Regions from separate parts of the Arthrobacter sp. MYb221 genome, predicted to be linked through region 3. Evidence: riboswitches for the same ligand, from Rfam matches in the RefSeq annotation. Region 3 holds a riboswitch; each other region holds the start of a gene.
What was found. A riboswitch is a leader RNA that binds a small molecule or an ion and turns the genes downstream of it on or off. The one in region 3 is predicted to bind S-adenosylmethionine.
Positions count from the first base shown of each region.

Region 1: it holds a riboswitch for S-adenosylmethionine, as region 3 does, so the genes downstream of both, CQ015_RS12035 (hypothetical protein) here and acs (acetate--CoA ligase) in region 3, are expected to answer to the same signal.
Region 2: it holds a riboswitch for S-adenosylmethionine, as region 3 does, so the genes downstream of both, CQ015_RS12430 (O-acetylhomoserine aminocarboxypropyltransferase/cysteine synthase family protein) here and acs (acetate--CoA ligase) in region 3, are expected to answer to the same signal.

Region 1 is NZ_PCPW01000009.1:42,026-48,466, reverse strand. Features, by position in the region: gene speB (agmatinase) at 1-597, opposite strand, end outside; gene CQ015_RS12065 (ROK family protein) at 834-1,790, opposite strand; gene CQ015_RS12060 (hypothetical protein) at 1,825-2,238, opposite strand; gene CQ015_RS12055 (helix-turn-helix domain-containing protein) at 2,377-2,940, opposite strand; gene CQ015_RS12050 (DinB family protein) at 3,156-3,743, shown strand; gene CQ015_RS19010 (hypothetical protein) at 4,099-4,482, shown strand; SAM riboswitch class IV at 4,637-4,749, shown strand; gene CQ015_RS12035 (hypothetical protein) at 4,768-5,034, shown strand; gene CQ015_RS12030 (VIT1/CCC1 family protein) at 5,098-6,201, shown strand; gene CQ015_RS12025 (LOG family protein) at 6,270-6,441, opposite strand, start outside.
Region 2 is NZ_PCPW01000009.1:128,142-134,582, reverse strand. Features, by position in the region: gene CQ015_RS12445 (bile acid:sodium symporter family protein) at 1-937, opposite strand, end outside; gene CQ015_RS12440 (HNH endonuclease) at 1,005-2,921, opposite strand; gene CQ015_RS12435 (cystathionine gamma-synthase) at 2,942-4,162, opposite strand; gene CQ015_RS12430 (O-acetylhomoserine aminocarboxypropyltransferase/cysteine synthase family protein) at 4,159-5,469, opposite strand; SAM riboswitch class I at 5,590-5,680, opposite strand; gene CQ015_RS12425 (LysR family transcriptional regulator) at 5,919-6,441, opposite strand, start outside.
Region 3 is NZ_PCPW01000005.1:181,199-187,639, forward strand. Features, by position in the region: gene CQ015_RS08485 (Fur family transcriptional regulator) at 76-528, opposite strand; gene acs (acetate--CoA ligase) at 676-2,640, opposite strand; SAM riboswitch class I at 2,791-2,898, opposite strand; SAM riboswitch class I at 3,164-3,264, shown strand; gene CQ015_RS08495 (acyl-CoA dehydrogenase) at 3,281-4,615, shown strand; gene CQ015_RS08500 (LLM class flavin-dependent oxidoreductase) at 4,680-6,083, shown strand; gene ggt (gamma-glutamyltransferase) at 6,167-6,441, opposite strand, start outside.

The sequences.
Region 1 (6,441 bases), on a different contig from region 3:
GAGCGGGCCTCGGGTTCCTACATGGCAGATCGCCTCGGTGTCGAGAATGCCTTCCTCCACCGCCCGCCGGAAAGGGGTTCCGTGGGTGTATTCGGCTCCGAAGTAGGTGTCCCAGGTATCCAGGTGGGCGTCGAAATGCAACATTGCTACCGGCGCACCGGCACGTTGCGAGGCCGCACGCAACAAGGGCAATGCGATGGTGTGGTCGCCACCGATGGTCACCAGCGTTGAACCGTCTTCGGTCAGCTCCAGCGCATTGTGCTCGATGGTCTCGATGGCCTCGTTGATGTTAAACGGGTTGACCGCCATATCACCGGCGTCGGAAACCTGGCTCAAAGCGAAGGGGGAAACCTCGGTGGCCGGGTTGTATGGGCGGATCAACCGAGAGGACTCACGGACGTGGTTTGCTCCAAAACGTGCGCCGGAACGGTAGGAAACACCGGAGTCAAAAGGAACACCGACGATCTTGATATCGGATTTCTGGACTTGGTCCAGCCGCGGAAGCCGTGCATAGGTGCCGCCTCCGGCATAGCGCGGAATTACCGCGGCATTAATGGGTCCGATGTTCCCATTTTCTTCGATCCGGACTTCTTTCATGAGCGCTTCTTCCCGGCACACTCGACAAGAGTTGCCTAATATGAAACATGAGTTTCCTCCCATGCTATTTATCGGTGCGCTGACCGTCAAGGTGCAATCAACAGCGAAGCCACGAAAACCGGTTTTTGCTGGTTAAAACAGCGATCCCGCAACACCGATTGGGTTGCGGGATCAGGTCGCTGATTTGGAACGTGAAAATGCGATGAAGCGAATAGTGCGCATTCGCAGGAAACGAGTTACCCGTGCCACCGGGCCAAGTCCGCAGCGCCGATCAGCCCGGCATCCGAGCCAAGCTCGGCTCGTACAACGCGAGCAAACGGCCGGTAGCCTCGCCCCGGCAGTAACTGCCGGTAGGAGGCCTCCGCCTGTTCGACCAGGCAGGTAGAAGCAGACCCAAGTCCCCCGCCGATGACCACGACACCAGGATCCAGCACAGCCGCAAGATTCGAGATTCCCCTCCCGAGCCATCGGCCCATCTCATCGATGAGCTCCATGCAGGCAGGGTCGCCATTGACCGCCAATGCCGTCACCATCGCTCCGCTCACCTTGGCTGGATCCGCATGGCAGGCTTCACGCAGGCTATGCGCCCGCGGAGAATCCAACCGGACGAGCTCCGCGCCTTCACGGCCCAGTGCGTTGCCCGACGCGTATTGTTCCCAGCACCCTCGATTTCCGCACGGGCAACGATGGCCGTCCACCACCAAAGTCTGGTGCCCGAACTCTCCTGCGACGCCAAAACTGCCACGCAGAATACTGTTGCCGAACATGATGGCACCGCCGATACCCGTGCCAAGGGTCAGGCAGACGCTCAGCTCTTCGCCTCGCGCAGCTCCGAAACGATGCTCGGCCCACCCTGCGGCGTCGGCATCATTATTCAGGACGACCTGGCGGTTCATCTTCGACTCAAGACGTTCACGCACCGGCTCATCACGCCATGCAAGATGCGGGGAGAAGAGGACATGCGAACCGCTTCGGTTAATCCAGCCGGCGGCCCCGACGCCCACGGGCATATGAGCATCCCCGTCGCTGAGCTCGCTGACTACCTCGGCAATAGAATCTTCGGTCAAGGCTGCGCTCCGGCCCGGAGTAGGGCGGAAGCTTCGGCGAAGAATCCGGCCGTGGCCATCGACCACGCCCCCGGCGATCTTCGTCCCGCCGATGTCTATGCCGACCGCAAGGTTTTCGGTAGACATTTCACCCTCCCAATGCGTGCATGTAGTTCAGCAGCTAGCCTTCGAAGGACTTCTTGCTGCTCGCTACCAATGCCCGGTCCACCTCATGGAACCCAAAACAGAAACCTGCCGAAAGCACGAAGGACTTAATCGCAATCTCGTCGAGTTCATCCGCCACATATACCAGCTGGACGGGCCCGGCAAGCACTAGTAGCACCAGCGTCCACACCGCATATACCCAAGAGGTTTTCGCCTGTGCCATCTGCGGGTATTGAGAACGACGGTGAATAGTGCGTAAGCCGATGACCAGAATGACCCCCGCCAGAATCGCCGCCCCAGCGATGAAGAAATAACGTTGAGTGCGGATCAATGTCATGGTCACACCAATTAAGACACCGAGAATTGCAGACATCCACCAGCTCGCGGAGCGCAGTTCGACCAGTTCAGCCCGTGGCTCGCTTTCCGTCACGGAGCTCCCTTCGGTTATTTATCGGCGTCGAGAAAAGTTGTTGACGCTATGTCAAGGATACGCTTTGGGCTTTGCCCGGCCGAAACCCGGCACGGACGGAAAACGCGCAAGCCCTTCAAAAGCGCATTGCGGTTTTGGTCAGAGCAACAGCGTCCAGGTCACTACGGCGGTCCGGTCCGAAGTATTTTCCCAACTGTGCGGCTCACGGCCCGGGAAGGTTACCGTATCGCCCGCTTGCAGTTCAATGCGGTCCTCGGGCAGAACCAAGGTAAATTCTCCGGAAATCACGTGCAGAACTTCCACCTTGCAATCCACCGAATACAGCTCGGCTTCCCCCGAGCCCTGAGGCGCGATCTCTGCCCTAATCATCTGCACCCTGGTCTCGGCGCGGGGAGTGACCAGTTGTTCGGTGATCCCTTGACCACCCAAAGCGATTCGCGGCGCGTGCTCCAACCTGACCAATTTGGTTTCAGGTACTGAGAAGAGCTGTCCAACCTCTAAGCCCAACACTTCGCAGAGCCTGAGCAACGTCGACACCGAAGGGCTAGTCAAGTCTCGCTCCACGCGAGACAAGAACCCCTTGGTCAGTCCGGACATTTCGGCCACCTGGTCGATGGTCATTCGTCGGGTTTGGCGTACCCCACGCAAACGGGCGCCGATATTAATCGACGAGCCGGTGGGCTCTACGGGCAGTGTTTTCATGCTCTCCCACCATTTTGACACCGGCGCAGCCCTAGCTTGGCAGCACCCGGCCTACAATTCCGCTAAACCAATCCGGTTCAGGTTCCTACACTGCGTCAGTTTACCAATAGGCAACGAGAACTTCGCCGAACTCACGCTTCAGTCCTGAAGTCAGCAAACAAGCCCTCAATGCGCCGTCGCTGTTTATTCAATCGCCATGAAACTAGACTCGGCACATGGATACCGATAGCAATCCGTCCTCCAAGAGACTTCGGAACTATTTGAACGAGGCCCGAAACACCGTGCTCTGGAAGTGTCAGGGACTCTCCGAAGAGTTGGCCCGCCGTCCCATGACGGATACCGGAACACACATGCTTGGTGTCATCTACCATCTAGCAATCACCGAATACGGTTATTTCGGCGAGTGCCTAGGTCGTGTGCCCAACGATCGGCATGTGCTTCAACTACTGCAAAGCGATGATCCGCAGATCGACTTCCTGCCTCCCGCCAGCTTCTCCGTAGAAGATGTTCTCGCGTTGTATCGAAAGTCCATCGCATTCGCCGAGCAGACGCTCGATGAATTGAACTTAGAGTCCCCGGCTGAGGTCCCCTGGTGGTCAGTGCATCGGCATACCACCGTGGAGCATCTCATTGTTCATATGATCGCGGAAACCTCCCGGCATGCTGGGCATCTTGATATCGTCCGAGAGCTTCTCGACGGACAGGTAGGACTGCGTGAACAGGCGAGAAATATCCCCGGCTTTAGCGCTGAGCAATGGAAGCAACAGCGCTCCACCCTGCAGCGAATCGCCGAGCAGTCCTAACACCGGTCTTGGTTAAAGCTCGCTCAAACCCCTAGCCGGGCACCGCCTCAAAGTGCTCGCATAAGCTCGCACCAGCTCGGATGGCCTCATCCGAGCCCAGCGGCTAGAGCACCAGCTTTGAAATCCTCACCACGCAAATGATTCGGATCCCCTTCCCTTCCCCGCACGCCTGAAGATCTCGAAGGCCAAGGCCTCGCCTGCGACGATGGAACTCTGGTTGATCGCTGTAAGGAGCTGGCAGGCTTGGGACTTGGCCGTGACTTTCACCCTCGCAGCATGCGCTCCGGTAGACTCCGGGATCTCAGGCAATGCAACCGTGCCGGGGAAAACTCGTTGTCCTTCTCAGGATTGCAGAATGAGAATTACCTGCGCGGCGTACAGCTCACAGACGCGAACGGCATCGTGCGCTTCACCAGCATCTTCCCCGCGTATTACGCCGGACGCTGGCCGCATATCCACCTCGAAGATTGCCCGGCCCCAGAACTCGTTCACCGATTCGGCCAACGCTATCGCCAACTCAAAGGCAGCGCTGCCCCAAGAGGCCCGTAATGCGGTGCATGCAGCGACCGGTCGCGAGCGGTCGGCAACTAATCTGAAGGGCGTCACCTGCGGCGAAATCACCTCCGGTTACGCCGTAAAGCTCGAAGTCGAGGTCGACCCCTGGGCCAAACCCCGCGGCGGGGCATGCCTGGCGGTGGCCCCGGCAACGACGGCGGGTCGGCAGGAGAATCACCGGTAATGCCGGATGGGCAGGGCCCCGGCCAGCAATCTGCACCGTCGGCGAGCGCAGAATCCTAATCGGCACGGGGCCGTGCACCATGAGACCCGCGAGAGCTGCGTATGACGTTTCACTACGCGGCCGGATGGCGCACCGGTGTAACATCGTGGTGTTGCTTCACGAGATGCGGCGCCAAGCTCCGACTGGCCGCACACCAACCCCAGGTTCATGGGTGGTTCGGATGAAGAAGCGGTCCGTACGCCAATCGGCTACGGGCAAGAGCTCTTTTAAGGGTCCACGATAGTTATGGCTTTAAACGTCCTTCCCATTATCGACCTGCAAACCGGCCAGGTGCAGTTTCCGCTTCGCGGGGTCTGGGTCAGCTATTACGTCACGGACCCGCACCTGCTCACCCGTTTGCTAGCCAGAACCGTGGGTCCGCCGAGCTTCGATAGTCAGCGCGAGGAACTTTCGGTATTCGTGGCAGTTCGGGGGCAAAACGCTGGCACCGCCCACGTATTTAGTCTTGCCAAATTCCCAGTGCTTGAATCGCTCACTAAACTAGGGGGTTGAACCTAATCCGGATCATCTGCCCGTGAACATGATCCAATCTGCCGCAGGAGACGCATCCCCGTGATGGCCCAAACCTCAACTCCCGAACCAACCAAGGCGCAGATCCGCCGCTGGCGCCAGTACATGGCCGATGAGGTCGCCGAAGGCGCGATCTACCGTGAACTTGCCGAAAAGCGCACCGGACAAGAACGCCAAATTCTCCGTGGGCTAGCCGAAGCGGAAGAACGCCACGAAAATTACTGGCGAACCAAGCTCGGCGAACATGTACGCCCGGTCCGCCCGTCCATGCGGCGCACAATGTTGCGTTTCATGGCCCGTCATTTCGGTTCGGTGTTTGTCTTGGCGCTGGCCCAACGCGCCGAAGGCAACTCTCCCTACGCCACCGATCAGGACGCCGCTCCGCAAATGGCGGCGGACGAGCAGGTGCATGAGGAAGTCATTCGTGCTTTGGCTACGGCCGGTCGGTCCCGGTTGTCCGGCAACTTCCGAGCCGCAGTATTCGGGGCGAATGACGGTCTGGTCTCAAATCTAGCCCTGGTCATGGGCATCGGGGCCACCGGTGTGGCCTCGTCCCTCGTGCTCTTCTCCGGAATTGCCGGCCTGCTGGCTGGCGCGCTGTCCATGGCTGCCGGGGAATTCGTGTCAGTCCGTTCCCAACGTGAGCTTCTCACCGCGTCGCGCCCTACCCAGGTCACGCTTTCTGCCGCCCGCGACCTCGATCTAGATGCCAACGAATTGGTCTTGATCTACAAGGCACGTGGCATGAACAATGAGGATGCCGAACACCGCGCGGCAGAACGCATGGGGCTGTTTACCTGCGATTGCAACCCCTCCTTCTCGCTCCATCCAGAAGTTCGCAGCGCGGAGCTGGAACGCGAACATGAGGAGCTAGGTTCGGCACCGGGAGCCGCCATTTCTTCGTTCATGTTCTTCGCTTCCGGCGCAGTTATTCCGATCCTGCCTTACATCTTCGGGCTCACCGGGCTAGCTGCGGTGAGCGTGGCAGTCGCTTTAGTCAGCATCGCGTTGCTGCTCACCGGCGGCGTCGTTGGCCTGCTATCCGGCGCGTCCCCGCTCAAACGCGGCATCCGTCAGCTGGCCATTGGCTTGGGTGCGGCCGCTGTAACCTACTGCTTGGGTTTGCTCTTCGGCACCACCGTGGCTTAGCTCCAAGAAGCAGACTACTGGCCGTTGCCCCAACATGATGCGTCGTGGGGCAACGGCCGGTCTCGTTATTAGAACCGCGTGCGGCGCCGCAATGGAGTCATTGTTTCAATGAATTCGACAGCTTCTTGCACCGAGTCCACCAAAGCTATCCTGCTTTCCATGGCCCTCCCGGCGGCAAGCGCCTGCAGCAAGGGCCAGACTGGAAGCTTCCGGGTCCAATGCTCGCGGCCCACCAACACA
Region 2 (6,441 bases), on a different contig from region 3:
CGGCAATGAGCGCGCCGGAGAGGTTGTGCCAGACGGAGAAGACCGCGCCGGGAAGCGCCGCCTCGGGGGTGAAGAAGTCCTTGGCCAGCCCCGAGGCGAGGCCGGAGTTCTGCATGCCGATCTCCACGGCCATGGTGCGGCGGCTCGCGATCGGCTGCTTGAACAGCTTCGCGGTGCCATAGCCCAGGGCGATGCCCCCGGCGTTGTGCAGGATCACCGCGAGCAGGATCAGCAGGCCCGCGCTGAAGATGGCCGCCGAGCTGCCGGCCACCACGATGACCACCACGAAGGTGATTGCGATGACCGAAACCCACGGCAGGGCCGGCAGCACCATGTTGACCAGGCGGGGCAGGATCGTGCGCAAGACGAGGCCCAGGACCACCGGAATGAGCACGATCTGCACAATGGACAGCGCCATGGTTCCCGCGGCCACCGGCAGGTATTGCCCGGCGAGCCACAGGGCCAGCAGCGGGGTGAAGATCGGCGCGAGCAGCGTCGAGACCGAGGTCATCGTCACCGAGAGGGCCACGTCGCCCTTGGCCAGGTAGGTGACCACATTCGAGGCGGTGCCGCCCGGGGCGCAACCGACCAGGATGACGCCGGCGGCCAGCGCCGGAGGCAGCGCCAACGCCATGGCGATGCCCAGGCCCAGCAGCGGCATGATGATGAATTGGGCGATGACTCCGAGGAGCACCGGCAGTGGCCTGCGCACCACGAGGGCAAAATCGGGCAAGGTGAGCGTGAGCCCCATGCCGAACATGATGACCATCAGCAGCGGATTGATCAGCTTGGAGAAGCCGGAGAAGGTTTCGGGGGTGAGCAGTGCGAGCGCGCCGCCGGCCAGCACCAGCAGCGGGAAGAGGGTGACCGCAACTTTGGCGCTGCGTTCCTCGCCGGCCTTTTCGGGCGCGGAGTGAACAGGAAGATCAGAAGACATGGGATAATCTTGGCAAATCGATCATCATTGCGCCAATTGTGACGGCAATTCGATCAAGCGCAGGCGGTCAGGGATCGACGATTTCCACGTCCAGCTGCCCCGCGCGCCACAACCGCGTCATCCGCTGCGCCAGCTCCTCGGCTTCCAAGGCCTCCGAAGGCGTCATGAAAAACGTATTGACCCGCAGGCGCTGTTGTGGATCCAGCTCCTTGGAGAGCAGCACCATTGGCCGGCACCCCTTGATCTTCACCGCGTGGAACAATCCGCAGTGCCGCTCGATATGGTGCACCGAGCAGCCCAACTCCGAGGATTCCACATCCGTGGCTCCGCCCTTCTCCCAGGCGTCCAGATGATCCAGCTCGCACCGCTCGGCGGGCATGCTGCATCCAGGATAGGCGCACCCCCGATAGGCGGCGCGTATCGCCCGGCCCTGAGCCTTGGAAAACAACCGCTGGGTGCGTCCCAAGTCCAATGGCAGGCTCTTGCCGTTGAGCACCAACGGGTACACTCCCGCGTTGCATAACGCCGCCCGGGTTTCGCCTGCCGACAACTCGATGCCCGAGGAGGTTACGGCGAAATCCTTGCCGCGCTCGCGCATCTTCTCGTAGTCCAAGATGATGCTCACCTGCGGGGCGACCAGTCCCGGCCGCTTCCCCTTCGAACCACCCGAACCGGTGCGGTCGGCCATCAGCAGCGCCATGAAGCCGATCAGATACCGGCGTTCGGGCCGCAGCTCTTCCCACGGCGCCTGCGCCTCAGGGCCGGCACGGGCAAGATCTGGCGGGTCAACCGCGGAATCGGGAAGGTCCTCGGCATCGCGGCTCTGCGCCACCGCGGTCGAGAGCCGCGGCGCATCGGTGCCCGGGAGCGCCGGCGCTGCAGGACAGCCGCCGGGCAGATCCGCTGGGCGGCTTTCGGCTTCCGCCGCCGGAGCCGCCGGTTCTTCATCCTGGGCTGCGCTGCCGCGCTCCACGGCGTTGCCTGGCTCGTCGTTTTCCGCGGGCTCGGTGGCGTCGTTGCCGGGCTCGGCATGCGCCGGGCGGTTTTCGACGTTCTCGGCATCCGCGTCGCCTTTGGCCCAGCCGGGCATCGAATCCGAGTCGTCCCACGAGCTGCCTGGCTCCCCGGTCAGCTCGGCATCCAAATCCTTCAACGCCTCCCGGTTGCCCGCGATCGTCTTCGGATTGTTCAGCGCCTGCTGGAACGCTTCGATCTGCGCCGCCTGCGCAGGCAGCACGCGCAGCAAGTACTCCACCAGCCCGTTGCGCACCCCGAGCTTGAAAAAGCCGATGTCCGCCAGCAGCGCCTTCATCGGCCGCTTCCCGGCCTTCACCTGCGCGACCAGATCCGCCACATGCTTGCGCGCGGTTTCCGGTTCGTTCTTGATGAAGCTCACCGCTTCGGCCTGCAGCCGCGCTTTGGCGGCCTCGCCCTCGGCTCCTTGGCCCAGATCGTTGCGGGCCGCGTGGATCTTCTTCGCCGTCCCCACGACCAGGCGCGGATCTGCGGCGGGATCGGCGAACTGCTCTGCCAATTGCGGCAGCCAGGGGTCGAGGCGTTGCCCGGCTTCGTCGACCCCGGCGATCAGGCAATCGGCCTGCACCAGGCGTTCCCGCGCGGTGGTTGCGGGCACGCCCAGCCAGCCGTGCAGCAGCTCCGCGGTCGCCTTGAACTGCGTCCGGCCGGTGGTGGTCTGCCCGTGCAGTGCGTCGAGCTCTTCGGGTGCCGTCTGCGAGCCGGCGTCGGAAATCTTCTGGAGGGACTGCTGGTCCAGCTTGTGCGCTCCGCTGCGGCGCAGTGCGTCGGCCGCATGGATCTGCGCGTGGGCCACGGCCGCGGCGGCCCGCTCGGTGAGCCAGGCGAAGTAGGCGGCGTGCCCCGGGGCGGGCGTCTCGGCGGCGATGGCCTGCGTCGCGGCGGTCATCAGCGCCAGGCCCCGGGCCAGCTGGCCCAGGGCCTCTGCGGTGCTGCGGGAGTTGTCCATGGCCCCAGTGTGCGCGGCGGCTAAAGCTGCAGTGCGGGTTCCCTCGCCGGCTGTGGACAAGTGGTGCGTGCCGGGCCTGCGGCGTTACGCGCGGCGGCCAACCCGAGGGAAAGATCCGCGATGAGGTCCTCGGGTTCCTCGATGCCCACCGAAAGGCGGACCAGGTTGGCCGGGATTTCCAGCTCGGTGCCGATCAGCGAGGCATGGGTCATTTCGCGCGGGTAGCAGACCAGGGATTCCACCCCGCCCAGGGAAACCGAGAGCTGGAAGTACTCCATGGATTCGGCGAAAGCGCGCGCGGCGGGTTCGTCGGTGAGCTGCAACGAGACGATGCCGCCAAAACCACGCTGCTGGCGCGCCGCAAGCTCATGGCCGGGATGGGATTCCAACCCGGGGTAATAGACCCGCGTCACCTCAGGCTGGTCATCAAGCCAGCGTGCCAGCTTAGCTGCGGAGGCGCAGTGGCGTTCCATGCGCAGTCCCAAGGTCTTCAGGCCGCGTGCGGCCAGGTAGGAATCCTGCGGGCCGGCCACCGCGCCGCCGGCGAATTGCTGGAAGCCGACGGCTTCGGCCAGCGGCTGGCCACGGAAGAGGTGATCGGCGACGATCACCGCGCCGCCGAGCACATCCGAGTGTCCCCCGATGTACTTGGTGGTGGAGTGGACCACCGCGTGGGCCCCGAAGTCCAAAGGCCGCTGCAGGTAGGGAGTGGCGAAGGTGTTGTCCACTACCAGCAGGGCGCCGTGCTCGCGGGCGATGTCCGCCCAGCCGGCAAGATCGGCGATGCCCAGCAGCGGGTTGGAGGGAGTCTCCACCCAAAGCAGCGCGGTGTTCGGGCGCACCGCTGCGCGCACCGAGTCCAGGTTGGTGATATCCACCGCGGAAGAGGTGATGCCCCATTTGCTGTGCAATTTGGAGATCAGCCGGTTGGTGCCGCCGTAGCCGTCGGCGCCCAGGATGATGTGGTCGCCCGGTTCAAGCACCGCACGCAGCAGCGCGTCTTCGGCGGCGATGCCCGAGGCGAAGGCGAACCCCGCGGCTCCGCCTTCCAGGGCGGTGAGCTGCGCTTCGAAGCCATCGCGGGTCGGGTTCGAGCCGCGGGAGTATTCGTGCCCGGAGCGCAAGACGTTGATTCCGTCCTGGATGAACGTGCTGGTTTGGTAGATCGGTGGGACCACGGCTCCGGTGTGCGGGTCTTTATGCTGGCCGGCGTGGACGGCGAGGGTGTTGAAGCCGCTCATGATGCTCCTTGGGTTTGCGGGGCCAGGGCCCGGTTTAGTGCGCTGTCCAGCGCTTGGGTGAGGTCGGCGAGCAGATCGGCGGGGTCTTCAAGCCCCACCGAAATGCGCAGGGTGGAGGTGTTCAGGCCCGCGGCGAGAAGTTGCTCCGCGGAGAGCCGGCAGTGCGTCATGGTGGCCGGGTGGGCGACCATGGTGCGGGTATCGCCCACATTTGCGGCCAGGGAAATCAGCTGCAGCCCGTCGATCACCGGGGACACCAGCGAGGGGTGGGCCAGTTCGATGGCCAGCACGCAACCGGTGCCCTTGGGCGTGAGCTTTTTGGCCAGCTCGTGGCTCGGGTGGGCCCGCAGCGAAGGGTGGTGGATGGCCGCAATGCCCGGGTGATCTGCAAGTTCCTGGATCAGGGTGCTCACGCTGCGCTGCACGTGTGCGGCACGTACCGGCAAGGTTTCGATGCCGGTCAGAATGCCTTGGGCGCTGGCCGGGGCCAAGGCCGGCCCCAGGTCGTGCAGGAATTTGGAGCGGACCAGCATGGCGTAGGCGGCCGATCCGTGGCGTTCAAGCAGCGAGGCATTGTTCAGCCGCACTCGCGGGGCGGCGATTTGCGGCCAGCGGGTGGAATCCGAGAAATCGAACTTCCCCGAGTCCACGACCACGCCGCCGAGCACCGAGCCGTGTCCGGCTAGCCCCTTGGTGGCCGAGTGCACCACAATGTCGGCGCCAAAATCCAGCGGGCGAATATTCAGCGGGGTGGCCAGCGTATTGTCGACGACCACCGGAATGTTGTGCTCGTGCCCGATCGCCGAGATAGCGGGCAGGTCCGCCACGGTGCACAGCGGGTTGGAGACGGACTCCAGGAAGAACGCCCGGGTGTCTTCTTCGATGGCCCCGGCCCAAGCTGCGGGGTCGGCCTGGTCGACAAAGCTGACCCGGATGCCGAAGTCGGAAAAGGTGTCGGTGAACAGGTCCACGGTGCCGCCGTACAGCGAGGAGGAAACCACGATGTGCTTAGGACCCTGGGTCAGGGCAAGCAGCGAGAGCGCAACGGCCGACTGCCCCGAGGCGGTGGCTACCGCTTGGGCTCCGCCTTCAAGGGCGGCCACCCGCTGTTCCAGGATGGCCACGGTGGGGTTGCCGGTGCGTGAATAGGTGAAGCCGGCCTGGCGCAACGCGAATTTTTCGATCGCTTCTGCGTGCGATTCGAACTGGTACGCTGCGCAATTGTGCAGTGGCGGCAGCATCGGGCGGAAATCTCCGCTCGGACGATACCCTGCATGGACCGCGTCGGTTCCTTGGCGTTGGTTCATAGCTCCTTCTCGTTTCTGATCCACGAGAGAGTGCACCGAACACCCGGCGTCGTACCGCCCCTCGGCCGCCCTGAGGCCACAACGGTACGAAGCATGGCGCCTTATGGCACGTTCGGAACTGCTCCATCGTTCCTGGCATTAGCACCTTTCGGTTTCCCGATGGTTGCTGCGACGTCTACGAGCCAGATCTCTCGGTCGCTCTTGATGGGTTGTTGTTCTTCCATGGTTGGACATCGGCATCCGGCGGCGCAAACGACGCCCACGCCCGCGCTTCATACAGGGGCACCTAGCTTCACATCCCGCGCCAGTCCCGTAATGGGGCCCGGCCCGCAGTCCCTTTGTGACGCGCGGCAACCGCCAGAATCCTTGAAGAACCAGGGTTTTGCGCAACTATTATGTCGCCGACGGTCCGCCAAATGACACGGTGTTACGTCTTGGGGGCCGGGGATTCAGTCCAGGACCTCAACTCCGAAGCTTGAGACGACCGAGCGCACCTCGTCCAGATAGCGCCGCGCTTGCTCGGTCAGCGGAATCGCTGCATGGTCGATCCAGCCGATCTCGATGCGCTCATCGACATCCAGCGGGATGGCGACGATGGACGGATCCAGCTCGTCGCTGATGATGCCCGTGGAGATCGTGTACCCGCCCAGGCCGATCATCAGGTTGAAAATCGTCGCGCGGTCCGAAACCTGGATCTCGCGCTTGCTGGAGCTGGTGGAGAGCACTTCCTCGGCGAAGTAGAACGAGTTGTTCGCACCCTGGTCGAAGGTCAAGCGCGGCAGGTCTTCGAGGTCCTCGAGCGTCACCCGCGCCCGGGAGGCCAGCGGGTTGCTGCGCGAAATGAAGATGTGCGGATCGGCGAGGAACAGGGGGTGGAATACGAGCCGGGACTCGCGCAGCAGCTTGTCGATGACCTTCCGGTTGAAGTCGTTGCGATAGAGGATGCCGATGTCGCTGCGCAGGGTGCGCACG
Region 3 (6,441 bases):
GGATTGGTTTGGTACTCCGTCTCCGTGCGCCGTTGGCCCGCGGAGACGAAAATTAGTTCCTTGCGGTACTTCTTTTCAGACAGTTCCCGTAGCCGGCTGCGCTGTCTTGGCTTGTTGGCAGTCCGGGCAGAGTCCCCAATAGATGACCTCTGCCTCGTCGATGCTGAAACCGTGGTGATCCGAGGCATGCAAGCAAGGTGCGGCTCCGACGGCGCAGTCCACGTCTGCCAGCGTTCCGCAATTGCGGCACACCACATGATGGTGGTTGTCCCCTACGCGGGTTTCGTACCGGGCGATATGCCCGTGGGGCTGAATTTGGCGGAGCAGTCCAAGGTTCGTGAGAAGCTTCAGCGAATCGTAGACCGCCTGGTGGGATACCAGCGGGTGTTCTTGGCGCACTGCCTCGATAATGGTTTCGGTATCCGCGTGGGGATGAGCTGTCACCGCGGCGAGCACCGCGACGCGCGGTCGGGTGACCCGCATCGATGCTTCGCGCAGCACCTTCTCGATTCCCTCGGATGTTGTCATGGTACTAGCTTGCCCTATTTATTTTGAATGAGTCAAGATAATTACTCGTGTCTTTTCGCTCCGCTGAAAATTCGTGGTCAGAAGCGGTTAAACGAATCTGGCCGACCTTCGCAATTGCGGATGAAGGTCGGCCAGATTCATTGGCGGCTAGGGACGAGCGCGGCAGATCTCGTTGAGCCGGGCAATGCATGGTTCATTTTGCAAGCTGGTGGTGTCCCCGAGCTTGGTGCCCTCGAAGAGCTGGGTCAGCAGGCGGCGCATGATTTTGCCCGAGCGGGTCTTGGGCACATCGGGGACCAGGACGATATCGCGTGGTTTGGCGATCGGTCCGATCTGCGTGGTGACGGTTGCGCGCAGCTCGGCGATGAACTGCTGCTGGCGGGCGAGCGTCTGCGCATCGGGTTGCGCCGCAACCAGCGAGGCATCCAGCGGCACCACGAACGCGGTAGCCGCATGCCCGGTCTGCTGATCCGGGGTCGGGCAGACTCCCGCCTCGACCACGCCTGGGTGGGTGACCAGTGCTGATTCGATCTCGATGGTGGACAGCCGGTGCCCGGAAATATTGATCACGTCATCGGTGCGTCCCAGGATGTAGATATCCCCATCCTCATCGAAACGCGCGCCATCCCCGGCCAGGAACCAGCCCTGCGCGGCGTACTGCTCCCAGTAGCTGGTGTAGTAGCGTTCCGGGTTTCCCCAGACCGTGCGGGCCATGGACGGGCCGGTCTGGGTGATCACGATATTTCCCTGCTCGTTGGGCCCCACGCGGCCGCCGGCGGCGTCCACGATGTCCACCGAAACGCCGGGCAGCGCCCGCGAAGCGCAGCCGGGCTTGAAGTGCTCGTCGGTAGGCAGCGGGGAGAGGACTGTCGCGCCGGACTCGGACTGCCACCAGGTATCGACCATCGGGATGCCGCCGGGGGTGCCGCGCCCCAGCTGAGCGCGCAGCCAGCGCCACGCCTCGGGGTTGACCGCCTCGCCCACGGTGCCGCCCACCCGAACCGAGGACAGGTCATAGTCGGCGGGAACCCCTTCGGGGAACCAGCCCATCAGCGAACGGACCAGGGTCGGCGCGGTGTAGTAGCTGGTGACCTTGTAGCGTTCGATGATCTCAAAGTGGCGGCCCGGGTGCGGTGCGTTGGGCACGCCCTCGTAGATCACCTGGGTGACGCCGTTGGCCAGCGGGCCGTAGATCTCGTAGGTGTGCGCGGTGACCCAAGCCAGATCTGCGGTGCACCAGTGCACGTCGCCCGCGCGCTGGGATTCGTCGGGGTTGCCGAACAGGAGATTGTGGCTGTACGCGGCCTGGGTCAGGTAACCGCCGGTGGTGTGCACCAGGCCCTTGGGCTGACCGGTGGTTCCGGAGGTGTACATGATGAACAGCGGCGTCTCGGCGTCAAAAGCCTGCGCCGCGTGCTCGGTGGACTGGGTTTCCACCGCCTCGTGCCACCACACGTCGCGTCCGGCGGTCCACGGGATCTCATCCCCGGTCCGGCGGATTACCAGAACCTTTTCGATGCTGTTTTCCCCGGATACCGCAAGGTCTGCGTTGGCCTTGACCGGAACCGAGGTGCCGCGGCGGAACTGGCCGTCGGTGGTGACCAGCAGCTTGGCCTTGGTGTCTTCCACCCGGAACTTCAACGCCTCCGCGGAGAAGCCGCCGAAGACCAGCGAATGGATCGCCCCGATGCGTGCACAGGCCAGGGTGATGACGATGGTTTCGATAAGCACCGGCAGGTAGATGACCACGCGGTCGCCCTTGGCCACGCCGAGCTCCTGCAGGGCGTTCGCCGCCTGGCTGACGCGCTCCTGGAGGTTCCGATAGGTCACCGCGATGCGGTCACCTGGCTCGCCCTCGAAGTAGAGGGCGACCTTTTCACCGTTGCCGGCTGCCACATGGCGGTCGGCGCAATTCACCGCGGCGTTGAGCTTGCCCCCCAGGTACCAGGAGATCTGCGGGCCGCGCTTGGCTTGTGCGTCTGCCGGGATGATCTGGCTGGTGGTGTGCCATGGGGTGTCCCAGTCAAGCAGGTTCGCCGCCTCGTCCCAGAACTCCTGGCGTGCCTCGGCGCTGGAGGGCTGATTTGTACTGGCCAATTCGGTGGTGGTCATTGCGGTCCTTGAAAAGTTTAGGGCGATTAATTTCGAGTCAGCGGAAGGCGCACTGAGCGTGTGGGTGCGCGGTACTTTATGGGAACGCCAAGAAAGTGCAATGTCGCATAGCGAGCCGTTGCGGGCAAGGCGAAATGAAAGCCATGATCATCTCCATCGTTCCTGGCGGTAGCACCGGTCACCGTTTGGTTTATTAACCGTGGGTGGTGGTTGCTGCGGCGTCACAGAGCCAGATCTCTTAGCCGCTCGGGATGGTTACACGACTATTACAGGCCTTCGAACGATTTCAATGCAAATCTTTCGTAACATGATAAATATTCGATAGATGCGTCACATCATCGTGATGTTTCGATTTTTATTTCACTAATCGCGTATTTGGCCGAAAAATCGCTAAACGCTAGGCATTGTGTTCGGCCGCGTTAGGCAAGTGCTGTCCTTGATGCATTTCAATCTCCATCCGTGCACGACGAAATGTGACTAACCGGGTTGAGGACGAAGTAGACCTCAGGCTACAAATGATTACGAACCATCCAGAGCGACCGAGAGATCTGGCTCGTCGACGTCGCAGCAACCACCCACCTAAATATTGGCGCGGGACGGTGCTACAGCCAGGACCGATGGAAAGAATTGAGGACTTTCGATGTCATTTGGCGATCCCGCTGGCGACTTTAATGCGCTCAGCGACCCGTCTATTGCGGGTAGCGCGGTGGAGCTTGACGACCTTCCACAGGAACTTCCTACCCGGCAGCTGCTGAAAATCACCCCGGGCCCCGGCGCTGACGAGCAGTATGAACGGCTTGCCGGCATTTTCCGTCCGGTGTTCGCACAGATCGCCGCCGGTGCAAGGGAACGCGACCGGCAGCGGATCCTGCCTTTCGAACAGGTTGGCTTGCTGAACCGTGAGCGCTTCGGTGCGCTGCGCCTGCCGGTTGCCGACGGCGGCCATGGGGCGCGCTTGAGCGATGTCTTCCGGTTGCTCATCGAATTAGCCGAGGCCGACTCGCATGTGGCTCAGCTATGGCGCGCGCATATTGCCTTCGTGGAAAATGCGGTGCGACTGAAAGATGCGCAGCTCCGTAGCAAATGGGTTGCCCGAATCAGCTCCGGGCAGATCGTGGGCAACGCCTACACCGAGGAAGGCGGCAACGCCCTCGGGTTGCTCAACACCAAGGTCACCGAGGAGGGGTCGCGCTGGCTGGTCAATGGGCGGAAGTTCTATTGCACCGGCACCATCTTCGCCGACTGGACCACCGTAGCGGTGGCGCACCCACAGCTCCCAGGGCGCCAGATCGCGGTAGTTTCCACCCAGCACAGCGGCGTGAAAATCCTCGATGACTGGGATGGTTTCGGCCAACAGCTCACCGGTACCGGCAGCACCGAATTCCACGAAGTTCCGGTGGACACCTTCATGCCGGAGGATCCCACGGATCCGGAAGCCGCGATCTTCCAACTCGTGCTCATGGCGGTACAGGCCGGAATCGGACGGGCGGCACTGAACGACCTGCGCTCCTCCGTGCAGGCGCGTACCCGCAGTTTCAGCACCGGCACCGGAGTTCCGGTGCACCGCGAACCGCAGGTCTTGCAGCTCGTCGGGGAGGTTTCCGCCGAAATCTTCGCCGCGGAGTCCGTGGTCATGGGCGCGGTGCTGGAGGTCGAGTCGGCCATGGCCGACGCGAACCTGAACGCCGAGGAGCGCTTTGCCGTGTGCGAACTGGCGGCAAACCGTGCCCAGACGATCGTGCAGCCGCTGGTCATCGGTGCGACCAGCAAGCTCTTCGACGCGCTGGGTGCATCTTCCACCCGCAATAGCTGCAATATGGACCGCCACTGGCGCAACGCCCGAACCATCGCGACGCACAATCCGGCGATCTACAAGGCGCGCATCGTGGGGGACTACGAGATCAACGGCGTGCAGCCCCAACGGCTGTCCGTCACCGGCACGGTAACCGGAGCAAACCGGTTCGCCGGCAGCTAGGCAACACTCCTCGAACACAGATTTTTAGACTTACCAGATTTCTTCTATGGATAGGGGCACACCAATGAGCGAGAACAAGCGCGAAATCCTTTTTAACGCCTTCGATATGAACTGCGTGGTGCACCAGTCGCCGGGCCTCTGGCGCCACCCGGATGACAAGGCGTCGACCTACAACACCCTTGGCTACTGGACCCACCTGGCCAAGGTGCTGGAAAAGGGCAAATTCGACGGGCTGTTCCTCGCCGACGTGCTGGGCACCTACGACGTCTACAAGGGCACCAACGAGACTCCGCTGCGCAGCGGAGCCCAGGCGCCGGTTAATGACCCGATGATGCTCGTCTCCGCGATGGCCGCGGTCACCGAGAACCTCGGCTTCGGCGTCACCGCCGGCACCGCCTATGAGCACCCTTATGCCTTCGCGCGCCGCCTGGCCACCCTGGACCACCTGACCAATGGCCGTGTCGGCTGGAATGTGGTCACCGGCTACCTGCCGTCGGCGGCCCGAAATATGGGCCAGGAAGACCAGATGGAGCACGACGAGCGCTACAACCACGCCGATGAGTACCTCGAAGTGGTCTACAAGCTGCTCGAAGGTTCGTGGGAAGAGGACGCGGTGCAGAACAACAAGGAATCCGGCGTCTACACCGACCATTCCAAAGTGCACCCGATCAATCACGAGGGCAAGTACTTCAAGGTTCCAGGCATCGCGATTACCGAGCCTTCCACCCAGCGTACCCCGGTGATTTACCAGGCCGGCGCCTCCAAGCGCGGGACCGAATTCGCCGCGTCGAACGCCGAAGCGATCTTCGTGAATTGCCCAACGCGAGATTTGCTCAAGGAAGCGGTCGCCAAAATTCGCGACGCTGCCGAAGCCGCCGGACGCGACCGCCACGACATCAAGATCTTCGCCATGCAGACCATCATCACCGGTGAAAGCTCTGAGCTGGCCCAGGCCAAGTTCGAGGACTACAGTTCCTACGTGGATATCGACGGCGCGCTGGCATTGCTTTCCGGTTGGACCGGCATCGACATGTCCGTCTACGGACCAGACGATGTCATCGGCGACGACGTGAAGTCCAACGCCATCCAGTCCTCGGTGGAAACCTTCAAGAAGGCCAGCGGGGATGACGGAAAGCCATGGACCATCCGCCAGTTGGCCGAATGGATCGGCGTGGGCGGATTCGGCCCGGTCTCCGTCGGTTCGGGTGCCGAGGTAGCCGAGAAACTCATCGACTGGGTGGACTACACCGACGTAGATGGCTTCAACCTCGCCTATGCGGTCACTCCAGGCACCTTCGAGGATGTCGTGGAATACGTGGTGCCAGAACTCCAGGCCCGCGGGGTCTACAAGACCGAATACACCGAGGGCTCGCTGCGCCACAAGCTGTTCGGCGCCGGGGACCGCGTGAAGGACACCCACCGCGCAGCCCAGTACAAGATCTCCAACCGATTGGCCACCAAGGCCTAGGTCCTTGTAGATCAAGCAATAGCGCAGAACCAGCGAGTCCCCGCGAAATGTTGAATTCCGCGGGGACCTGCTGGTTTTAATGGCTATTTGGCCGGGGTCACCACCATGGCCGAACCGCCGCCGCGACGCGTTGGCTCGGCAGCGGCGATCAAGGTCCCGTCTGCGGCGATTTCCACCGCCTCCACCGCGCCGATCTCAGCCTGCGGGGTGAAGGAATCACCGGCGGCGGTGAGCTTGTGCCCGAAAGCCTCAAGGACCGGCCCGTAGGCCTCGATGAATTCGGGCTCCGCCGTCACCGCCGCGGTATTGCGCTGCGAGGCGCGGGGGGCCGCGATGGCTTCGCTCAGATCCATGCCCA